2 regions of the Paenibacillus sp. PSB04 genome follow, and region 2 is predicted to be linked to the other one. Evidence: riboswitches for the same ligand, from Rfam matches in the RefSeq annotation. Region 2 holds a riboswitch; the other holds the start of a gene.
The links. Region 2 has a riboswitch for ZMP and ZTP ahead of K2F33_RS27420 (bifunctional 5,10-methylenetetrahydrofolate dehydrogenase/5,10-methenyltetrahydrofolate cyclohydrolase). Riboswitches for the same ligand answer to the same signal wherever they lie in the genome.

Region 1 (5,284 bases), 2.3 Mb from region 2:
CGCTGCTTTGGACAGCACGGCTTCGTCCTTAGGCGCCTTCAGCGTCATGGCGATGATTTTGCCGATCGTCACCATAGCCACTTCATCCATGCCGCGGGAAGTCGCAGCCGGCGTACCGATCCGGATTCCGCTCGTGACGAACGGGCTGGTCGGATCGAACGGAATGGCGTTTTTGTTGACGGTGATACCGACGGAGTCCAGCACCTTCTCAGCGTCTTTCCCTGTAATGTTTACGCTGCGGGTATCCACCAGCATCAGGTGGTTATCCGTGCCGCCCGATACGATGTTCAGGCCTTCGCTGATCAGCGTCTCAGCCAATACTTTGGCGTTCTTCACCACGTTTTCGGCATACGTTTTGAACGATGGGTCCAGCGCTTCGCCCAAGGCTACGGCTTTGGATGCGATAACGTGCATCAGCGGACCGCCCTGCGTGCCCGGGAACACGGCCTTGTCGATGGCCGCAGCCCATGGCTGCTTGCACAGAATCATGCCGCCGCGCGGACCGCGGAGCGTTTTGTGCGTTGTCGTCGTAACAAAATGGGCGTGAGGCACAGGGTTCGGATGAAGCCCGGCTGCAACCAGGCCCGCGATATGAGCCATGTCGACCATGAACAGCGCGCCTACGTCATTGGCGATCGAAGCGAGAGCTTCGAAATCAATCGTACGCGGATAGGCGCTCGCACCGGCGACGATCAGGCGCGGACGATGCTTGAACGCAAGTTTGCGGACTTCGTCATAATCGATGAGGAACGTATCTTCCTGGACCCCGTAAGCGACGAAGTTGTACAGCAGACCGGATGCGTTCACCGGGCTTCCGTGCGTCAGGTGTCCGCCATGGGCAAGGTTCATCCCGAGTACGGTGTCCCCTGGTTTTAGCGCTGCCAGGTATACGGCCATGTTGGCCTGAGCGCCGGAGTGCGGCTGCACGTTGGCATGCTCGGCTCCGAACAGTTCTTTCGCACGGTCACGAGCGATATCTTCAACGATATCGACGCGCTCGCAGCCGCCGTAGTACCGCTTGCCCGGATATCCTTCGGCGTATTTGTTCGTGAGGACGGAGCCCATGGCTTCCATAACCGCTTCACTGACAATATTCTCCGATGCGATCAGCTCGATGTTTGCACGCTGACGCTTCAGTTCCAAGTTCATGGCCTCGAGTACAGCCGGGTCCTTCTTACGCAATTGATCCATGTTAATAGTTCCTCCCTTATTGGAATTCAAAATAAAATGTTCGTTTCAATCATCCGCTCATGTTAATCGCAAAGATCTGAACTGCCGCCGTCACGGTCGGTTCTGCCGGCTTCTTCATCCAGACGGTACACCGCCCGTTCGCCGCCGATCAGCTTGGGCCGCGTGTAGGCCGCATTCACACGCGCGTGCCCAACATAGCGTAGGGTCGGGCGGAAAGGCACCGCCACACGCCGCAGATGCATGCCGATCATCGTCTCGCCGATGTCAATGCCCGCGTGAGCCTCGATCGCTTCGGCCAGGCAAGGCTCCTTCATGGAACGGTAAGCAGCGGCAGCCATAGAGCCGCCCGCCTTCGGAACAGGAACGGCGGCGACCTCGGTTAAGCGAAGACGCTCCAGTACGGAACGCTCCATCACCAGCGCCCGGTTCAAATGCTCGCAGCACTGAAACACCGTGTCGAAGCCGAACTTGGCCCGGACCTCGCCGATCGCCTGCAGCAGCTCCTCGGCAACCCCGAGCGCCCCCGAAGTGCCGATGCGTTTCCCGGCCACCTCACTGGTGCTCGTTCCGACAACCAGTACCTTACCAGGGCCAAGCCCCGCGGCTTCCACCAGCTCATGAAGAATTTGGGATACCTGTTCTCCCAGCGAAACTTCCAATGGACTGCCTCCTGACATGCTTTCCATGAGAAAACCTCCCTAATTGTGCAGATACCGCTCTTCAATCGCTTTAATCTTGTTCACACGCCCGACATGACGCTCGCCGCCGCTGAACTCCGTGCCCAGCCAAGCCTTGACGATTTCCTGGGCCAGACCCGGACCGATGACGCGTTCGCCCATCGCCAGCACGTTGGAGTCGTTATGCTCCCTGGTGGCGATCGCCGAGAACACATCGTGGACCAAAGCACACCGGATGCCCGGAACCTTGTTCGCCGCGATGCTCATGCCGATGCCTGTTCCACAGATCAGGATTCCCCGGTCGGCCTCGCCTTTGGTAACCAGATCGCACACAGGGAGAGCATAGTCGGGATAGTCCACGGAATCCGTGCATCCGCATCCCACATCCGCAACTTGATGCCCCATCCCTTCGATCACGGCAATGATGTCTTCTTTCAAACGTATACCCGCATGATCTGTTCCAACAGCAATTTTCATCTTTCGAAAAACCTCCTAAAATTTCGCGCAATACAGAGAAACGAATCCAGCGCTCCCCGGTATTCCCGTGACTTCTTGTACCATTATAACTCATTTGCAGCCACTAGACGAAAAAAAGAGCAGTCCGCGGATCATTCCGCAGAATTGCTCTTTTGCCCAGGCGACCGGCCGTATATTCCGGTGCTCCATCGTGGTTGGATCCACATTGTCGCCAGTTACACCGGAACCGATGTTTTTCACCTTCATCATAAAGCATGACGCGATGAAAATCAATCTGCAAATTTACTCCATTTTTTCAGGCCTAGGCTCCCGCCCAAGTGCTAATTTAAGCTTGTTTCTTAAAATGTACGGAACGCCTCCAGCTTATCCAGCAGCCGCTCGATGGCGGCGCGGATTTCTGCGGCGGTGACATCGTAATCGTCGCGGGACCCGCCGAACGGGTCCGAAATATCAAAGCTCGGGATCCGCTGCTGGATCTCGATCAGCCGCTCCCGTTCCTCGTCCTCCAGCTGCTGCCCGAGCGCCCGCTTCATTTCCCAGGTGGCGTACAGGCTGTCGAGCTCCTGCAGGTCCTTGATCACGTTCTCGTCATCTTCGGTGTATTCCTTCAGGGTATAAATTTTGTCAGCCGCGAGCGGAAAGCTCCGGATCACACGCTGCTTATGCCCCTGGGTCAGTGTCAAAATCAAATCCGCCCAATCCACCATGTCGGCCCTGAGCGGCTTGGCAGTCAAATGCTCATCGATCTCGTGGTCCCGCAGCACCGCTTCCGCATGACGCGAGATGGGTGTCCCTTCAAGGGCGGCCACGCCGGCCGAACGGACTTCGAGCGGAACGCTGCGCTCCTTGGCCAGCTTGCGAAGCAGAGCTTCGGCCATCGGGCTGCGGCACGTGTTTCCCGTACAGACAAACAAAATATGCTTCACGTCTCTAGCACCTCCCGAAGTGTCTTTGCCGATATTGTATCAGAAGATAAAGGCGAGGCCAAATGCCAGCAAAATCGCGCCGCCAAGGGCCTCACCGTATTCGCCGAGATTCCGGCTTACCCTCCTGCCGAGCAGGAGTCCAAGCACGGCCATCGCGCCCCCGCAGATCCCGAAAGCAAGCACGGTCAGAATCCGGTTGCTCTCAAACATCCCCAGGGATACGCCTACCGAAAAGGAGTCAATGCTGACGCTGAGCGAAAACAGCAGCATCCCCAGCAAAGAGCGGTGATCCACCATTCGCGTTTCGCTTGTTTTGAAGGCATTCAGGACCATGTGCCCGCCTAGCAGCACAAGCAGCCCGCCGGCAACCAGGGCCGCAACTTGTCCAAGCAGCGAACTGACGTAATATCCCATAAACATTCCCAGCAGCGGCATCAACACATGGAAAAGGCCGATCAGCAAGCTGATCTTGAGAATATGCAGCAGCCGGATTCCTTTCATGCCGATTCCTACGCCCAGAGAGAATGCATCCAGTCCTAATGCGACGGCCATTATCATGATTGTCATTAGCTGCCCTAAACCGGCAGAAGTCTCCAACATCCCTATTCCCCCATGTCCGTTAGGTTCTTGTACAACCATATGCGGACAAGAGGTAAATGATGTCTCTTAAAAGGTGCGGCGAGAGGTCACAAGCGCACAACCCGCTGGCCGGCGGCCTTGCGGAGCCGGTTCATGATGGCAGCGCCCAGACCCTCTTCCGGGCAGGCTTCCGACAAAATAAACGTCACGCCTTCTTCATCCATGCGGCGAAGAGCGGCGTACAGCCGGTGGGCGGCCGCTTCCAGCCCGGCAAGACTGCCGAGGGACTGCACGCAATCCGCGGCGTAACGGCCGATATGCTCCTCGAATGCCATCACGCCGGTTCTCTCCCCGCGGGCCGCCGCCGCCTTCAGCTGCTCATCGATCCAGCCGGAGACCCGCTCCGGCGTGCCGCCCTGCACAATGGTGAGCGCACCCTTGGGAGCGTAGTGCGTATATTTCATGCCGGGCGATTTCGGCGCGACGATCTCCTCTTCATCCGGTGAGCGTTCGATTCCCGGATCGGTCGTCACCGCCACCCCGGAGGCGGCGGCAAGCTGCTCGCTCGTAATGCCGCCGGGCCGGAGAACGGTGACGCTGCCGTCCTCCTGGACCTGTACGACGGTGGATTCAAGGCCGACCCCGGTCGGCCCTCCGTCCAGAATACCGTCGATCAGCCCGCTCAAATCTTCCTCGACATGGCCCGCGAGCGTCGGGCTCGGCCGTCCCGAGCGGTTGGCGCTCGGCGCCGCCACCGGACAGCCGGATTCACCGATCAGCTTCAGCGCGATCGGATGGTCCGGCATCCGGATGCCGACCGTCGTCAGCCCCGCTGTTACCCGCGGGGACAGCACGCCCGGCCGAAGCGGCAGCACCAGCGTCAGCGGGCCGGGCCAAAAGGCCGCCATCAGCCGCCGCGCCGTATCGCTGACCTCCGTCACGAGCCCGTGCAATTGGCTTGTATCCGCAATGTGGACGATGAGCGGATTGTCGGACGGCCGGCCCTTGGCCTTGAAAATCGCCTCGACAGCCTCCGTATTCCGGGCATCCGCCCCAAGGCCGTAGACCGTTTCGGTCGGAAAAGCAACGGTACCGCCATCCCGTAGAATGGCGGCTGCCCGGCCGATCGACTGCTCTGCACGGGACACCGCTTCCCTCTCCGCTTCTGCAGCAGCGGTGCTGCGTCCCATCAATACGGTCACATCCCATACCGGTGTGGCATGGCTCTTATTTGCATCATGGGCGGAAGGAGCGCTTCCTCCATCCTGCCCTTGGTTTAACCCTTTCATCGCTGTTCATTCCTGTCATCGAAATTGGTATGTTTTATTATAGCACATCTACAAAATCTCCATGACGCATGCCCCTGGACAGGATGGCCGCTAGTTCCTAAGCGAACAGCCCCGTCAGCCAGGACCACAGCCCGGAGAGCATGTC
Region 2 (5,284 bases):
TGGCTTTGTCGATCCCCTGCACCTTCGCATTGACAGACTTTAACCGGTCATCATTCTGTTTCCGGAGCACTTGAATCTGCTGCTTCTTCAGCTTATTGGCCTCTTCCAGCGCCTTATAGCTGTCATGAAGCACGCCTATACTCTGCAAAGCGGCGTCCCAAGCACTGTCCGATGCGGCGTCCGCCTTGGCCGGACCCAGCATGAACAACGCGACCGTACAGCATAAAACCGTCAACAAGCTGTTTTTCCATAAAACTTTTACATACGACATCTTCATCTCTCCCCCAAATCATCAAAATTCATAATAAATGGACAAAAAAAGCACCCCGCAAGTAAGGCATGACGCCTTTCCTGCAGGGTGCTTCTCCCGCTTCCAATCACTATGTTGAACCCACTATAGCGCTATTTCTCTCGGTTGTCAATAAATTCCTGGAACATTTGTTCCTCTTTTTTTGGCCGAATCCGGTTGTCGTGATTACTGACCGACCATCCCGCCGTCAACCGTGTACAGGGAACCTGTAACGAAAGAAGCTTCATCGGAGAGGAGGAAGTTCATTACCGCCGCTACTTCCTGCGGCTCGCCGTAACGGCCCATCGGTGTGGCCGCTTCATTGGCGGCTTTGTACGCTTCTGCATTGCCGGAGTTCGCCTCAATCTGCCGCATCATCCGGGTGTTGATCGTTCCAGGCAGAACCGCATTAACCCGGATGCCCAGCGAAGCCAGCTCGTTGGCAGCAACGCGCGTCAAGCCGATCACGGCATGCTTGGACATAATGTATGGGGCCACTCCTGGCGCGCCCATCAGGCCTGCAAGCGAAGACGTATTCAATATTGCGCCGGAATTCTGCTTTTTCATAACTGGAATAACGTAATGCAGCCCCAGGAACACCCCGCGGACGTTGACGTTATATACCAGATCAAGCGCTTCCACGGATTGCTCTTCGATTAGCCCAGTAGGGCCCTCAATCCCTGCATTGTTCGCAAAGTAATCGATGGTGCCGAATTTTTCAACAGCACGGTTCACATAGTTCTGCACGTCCTGCTCTTTGGATACGTCGGCAGCGATCGCCAGTGAATTGGTATCGTTCAGGCCAAGCTCCTCGACGACGCTCTTGACCGCATCTTCCTTCAGATCGACCAGGACGAGGTTCAGCTTGCGCTCGGCCAAACGCCGTGCCAGCTCTTTCCCGATTCCTCCGGCCGCGCCGGTAATGACTGCAGTTTTCGTTTGTGTTTGACTCATGACTGAATCGCTTCCTTTTCAACAAAGTTTATAAAATGATTTATAGGCTTTATAGCTCATGTCTGCTACATGTATAGGTTACACCCTTATTAATTGTTTACACAATAATCATATTTCGAAATAATGTCATCTATCCAACAGATTGCCGCCGTATGTCACCGAACCATGACAATCTTGAACATTTACCTTCTTTTTGTTGATGATTTTCTGCGTTTTGGCGGCATCCCAACTTACGTTATAATAGGAGAAACGACAAGCTGGAGGCAGATGCATTTGACAGATGAACACGTTCTTGACCGCAGAGCCAGAAGAACCCGGCAGGCGCTCAAATCCGCTCTCGTTTCCTTAATTCTCGATAAAGGCTTCGATTCGGTGACTATTATGGACATCGCAGCCCGTGCAGACTATAACCGGGGCACCTTTTATAAGCATTTCGTCAGCAAGGAAGACCTGCTCAAGGAAATCCACGACGAGTTTCTGCAGGGCATCGCCGAACTGCTCGTCAAGCCGTATGAGGGCCTGGAGCGAATTGAAGCCTCGATGACCTACCCCTCGGGGCTGCGCTTGTTTGAACATATCGAGCAGCATAAAGATGTGTTCCTGGCCTTATCGCGAGTCGAACGCGGAAAGCTGGCGATGGACATGTACGACAGGCTCAGGGAGTCGATGCGAAAGGACATGCATATCGAAATGGAACCGACCGAGCCGCCGATCGACTACGAAATCATGCTGAGCTACCGGATGTCGGCCACGGTGGGGGTCATTATGCACTGGGCAGAGGTTGATTTTAAATACACGGCGTCTTATATGGCGCAGCAGCTGATGGTGCTGGTTGAGACAAAAATGGATTACATCGTGTTTAAAAGAAACGGCGGCACATAAGCATCATTCTCAAAACTCCCCATTGTGCCCGTAAGCACAATAAGGTATCATTCTACATAGATGGACTGTGTGCGACTGGCGGAAACATGGGATGAACCATGAGGGAGCACATGGATATAAACAGCCGTACGCCTGGGCAGAGGTAAGGGGAATTTCCCCTTGCCTCTTTATGTTTTTCTGGACCTTACCATGATTTAAAGGAGATGCAGACAATGACAGAACAAACGCTGATTTTGGACGGAGCGCGCGTGGCGCAGGACATTAAGGACGGCTTGGTTAGCAGGGTGAAACGGCTGTCCGAGCAAGGGATTACCCCCTGCCTGGCGACCATTTTGGTAGGCGACGACCCGGCATCGGCCACATACGTGCGCATGAAAGGCAATGCCTGCAGACGGCTCGGGATGGAATCGTTAAAAATCACACTGGATGCGGGGACGACGACCGAGGAGCTTATCCGTGAAATTCAGAAGCTTAACGCCGACCCGAACGTTCACGGAATTCTGCTGCAGCATCCGGTTCCCCATCAGATTGATGAAAGGGCCGCATTTGACGCGATCGCCATTGAAAAAGACGTCGACGGCGTCACCACGCTGGGATTTGCGCAGAATGCTTTCGGCTTTGCCGCCTATCCTTCCTGCACCCCGGCGGCCATCATCACCATCCTGGATTACTACCGGATTCCTGTAGAAGGCAAGCACGCTGTTGTTGTCGGCCGCAGCCCGATTCTCGGCAAGCCCGTCTCGCTGATGCTGCTGAACCGCAATGCCACGGTCACGATCTGCCATTCGAGAACGAAAGGCCTTGGTGATATCGTGTCCCAGGCAGAGATCGTTGTTGCCGCAGTAGGCAAACCGAAATTCATTCAGGGAGACTGGATTCAGGACGGGGCCGTCATTCTGGACGCAGGCTACAATGAAGGCAATGTCGGGGACGTTGATTATGAGGCATGTCTGGAAAAAGCGAGCGCCATTACACCCGTCCCTGCGGGCGTCGGACCGGTAACCATCGCCATGCTGCTGAAGCACACGGTGGATGCGGCGGAAAAACAGCTGGGATAAACCAGCCATCGGTATGGCCCGGTTTTCCAAGGGACACTTAAAGAGCCGTGTATCGGCAGCACAAATACGCCGGGCAACGGCTTCATAAAATGCAAGAGGGCATTCCGCCGAACATCATTCGGTGAAATGCCCTTTTTTCTACCCAAGATGTAATGTTCTTGAGTCGGTTGGTATCCGATTCACATCAATCCGTTCGTCACAAACGGCGGCCTATTCATACCGCAGCGCCTCGATCGGATCCAGCTTCGCGGCCTGTCTTGCCGGGAATACACCGAATACGATACCGATGCAGGCCGAGAACCCGACGGCAAGCAGCACGGAGTTCATGGACACCGCGGTGGTCACGTCCATCAGCTTGCCGACGAACTTGGAGCCGCCGAAGCCAAGGATGACGCCGATCACACCGCCCAGAATAGCCAAGGTGACCGATTCAAACAGAAACTGCGATAGAATCGTCCCTTCCTTGGCCCCGATCGCCTTCCGGATACCGATCTCCCGCGTCCGTTCGGTAACGGACACCAGCATGATGTTCATGATGCCGATTCCGCCGACGAGCAGGGATATCGCCGCCACGCCGCCTAGAAAGAGAGTCAGCGTTTTGGTGACACTTTCGGCGGAGGACATGACATCCTCCTGGCTTTGAACCCTGAAATCATCGTCGGCCCCGCCAAGTTTATGGCTTTGGCGCATCGTATACTGGATCAGCGCCATGGTGCTGTTGATCACGTCGGTAGATTTGGCTTCGACCAAAATTTGCCGGACACTGCTCCGGGAGCTCCCGGTCTGAAACCGGGACTGAATCGTCGTGATCGGCGCGATGACGGTGTCGTCCTGGTCAACCGTTCCCGAAGAACCCTTGGCTTTGAGCACACCGATGACCCGAAACGGGATGTTGTTGATTTTGATCATGCTGCCGACCGCATCGAAGCCCGCTTCACCAAATAGCGTTTCCGCCGTCGTTGCGCCAAGGACCACGACCTTTGCCCGGTCATTGACTTCATCCTCCGTAAAGAAACGTCCGATGTCCGTCTCCCACGATTTGATGTCGGCATAGCCCGGCGTCGAGCCGATGATCGTGGCGGAGGCCGTGTTCGATCCGTTCAGCAGCTGCGCGCTTACCTGCGAGACCGGCGCGACGTACTTCACGGTATCGATTTTGGAGATCGGGTCAGCGTCGGAAATGTTCAGCGTGCCCGTGCTTCCGCCTTGGCTGCCCCCTGCCGCTGTGCCGGTTGACGACCCCGAGCCTGCGGTAACCGTGATCAGATTGGAACCCAGGCTCTGGATTTGGCTCGTCACCTGCTTGCTCGTTCCCTGACCGATGGAAATCATGGCAATGACGGTCGCCACGCCGATGATGATTCCAAGCATCGTCAGGAAGGAGCGCAGCATGTTGGACCGTAAGCTTCGGATTGAAATGCGCAGCAGTTCCCCCACATTCATACCCGCTCACGCTCCGTATTCGGCCGATCCGTCTCGATCAGGCCATCGCGAAACCAAATGACCCGTTTCGTATGGGCGGCGATGTCAGGTTCATGGGTGACGATGACGATCGTATGCCCCTTTTCGTTCAGTCTCCGGAATATGCCCATGATTTCCTCGGATGATGCTGTATCCAGGTTGCCCGTCGGCTCGTCCGCCAAAATAATGGCGGGGTCGTTGCTCAAGGCGCGGGCAATAGCTACCCGCTGCTGCTGTCCCCCGGAGAGCTCATTCGGCTTGTGATGCATCCGGGTTTTCAGGCCGACCAGCTCAAGGCAGTACTCGGCCTTCTCCCGCCGCTCCTTTTTGTTTTTGCCCGCATACAGCATCGGAAGCTCGACGTTTTCAATGGCCGAAGTTCGCTTGAGAAGATTAAAGTTTTGAAAGACGAAGCCGATCTTGCGGTTGCGCACCTCCGACAGCTGCTTGGCCGATGCCGAGCCGATGTCGATGCCGTCCAGCATGTACTTACCGGAAGTCGGTTTATCCAGACAGCCGATCACATTCATCATGGTCGATTTTCCTGAACCAGACGGTCCCATAATGGAGACAAACTCGCGCTCATCGATTTGAAGGGTGACGCCCTTCAGCGCCTGGACCTCGTTCTCGCCCGATGCAT

Region 1: another riboswitch for ZMP and ZTP. It lies ahead of rpiB (ribose 5-phosphate isomerase B); the one in region 2 lies ahead of K2F33_RS27420 (bifunctional 5,10-methylenetetrahydrofolate dehydrogenase/5,10-methenyltetrahydrofolate cyclohydrolase).

Annotation. Positions count from the first base shown of each region.
Region 1 is NZ_CP081301.1:908,847-914,130, forward strand. It holds gene glyA (serine hydroxymethyltransferase) at 1-1,191, opposite strand, end outside; gene K2F33_RS04635 (TIGR01440 family protein) at 1,254-1,868, opposite strand; gene rpiB (ribose 5-phosphate isomerase B) at 1,890-2,345, opposite strand; ZMP/ZTP riboswitch at 2,493-2,574, opposite strand; gene K2F33_RS04645 (low molecular weight protein arginine phosphatase) at 2,684-3,271, opposite strand; gene K2F33_RS04650 (manganese efflux pump MntP) at 3,311-3,871, opposite strand; gene K2F33_RS04655 (L-threonylcarbamoyladenylate synthase) at 3,958-5,040, opposite strand; gene spoIIR (stage II sporulation protein R) at 5,237-5,284, opposite strand, start outside.
Region 2 is NZ_CP081301.1:5,963,753-5,969,036, forward strand. It holds gene K2F33_RS27405 (hypothetical protein) at 1-271, opposite strand, end outside; gene K2F33_RS27410 (SDR family NAD(P)-dependent oxidoreductase) at 476-1,243, opposite strand; gene K2F33_RS27415 (TetR/AcrR family transcriptional regulator) at 1,517-2,125, shown strand; ZMP/ZTP riboswitch at 2,187-2,270, shown strand; gene K2F33_RS27420 (bifunctional 5,10-methylenetetrahydrofolate dehydrogenase/5,10-methenyltetrahydrofolate cyclohydrolase) at 2,338-3,183, shown strand; gene K2F33_RS27425 (ABC transporter permease) at 3,394-4,626, opposite strand; gene K2F33_RS27430 (ABC transporter ATP-binding protein) at 4,623-5,284, opposite strand, start outside.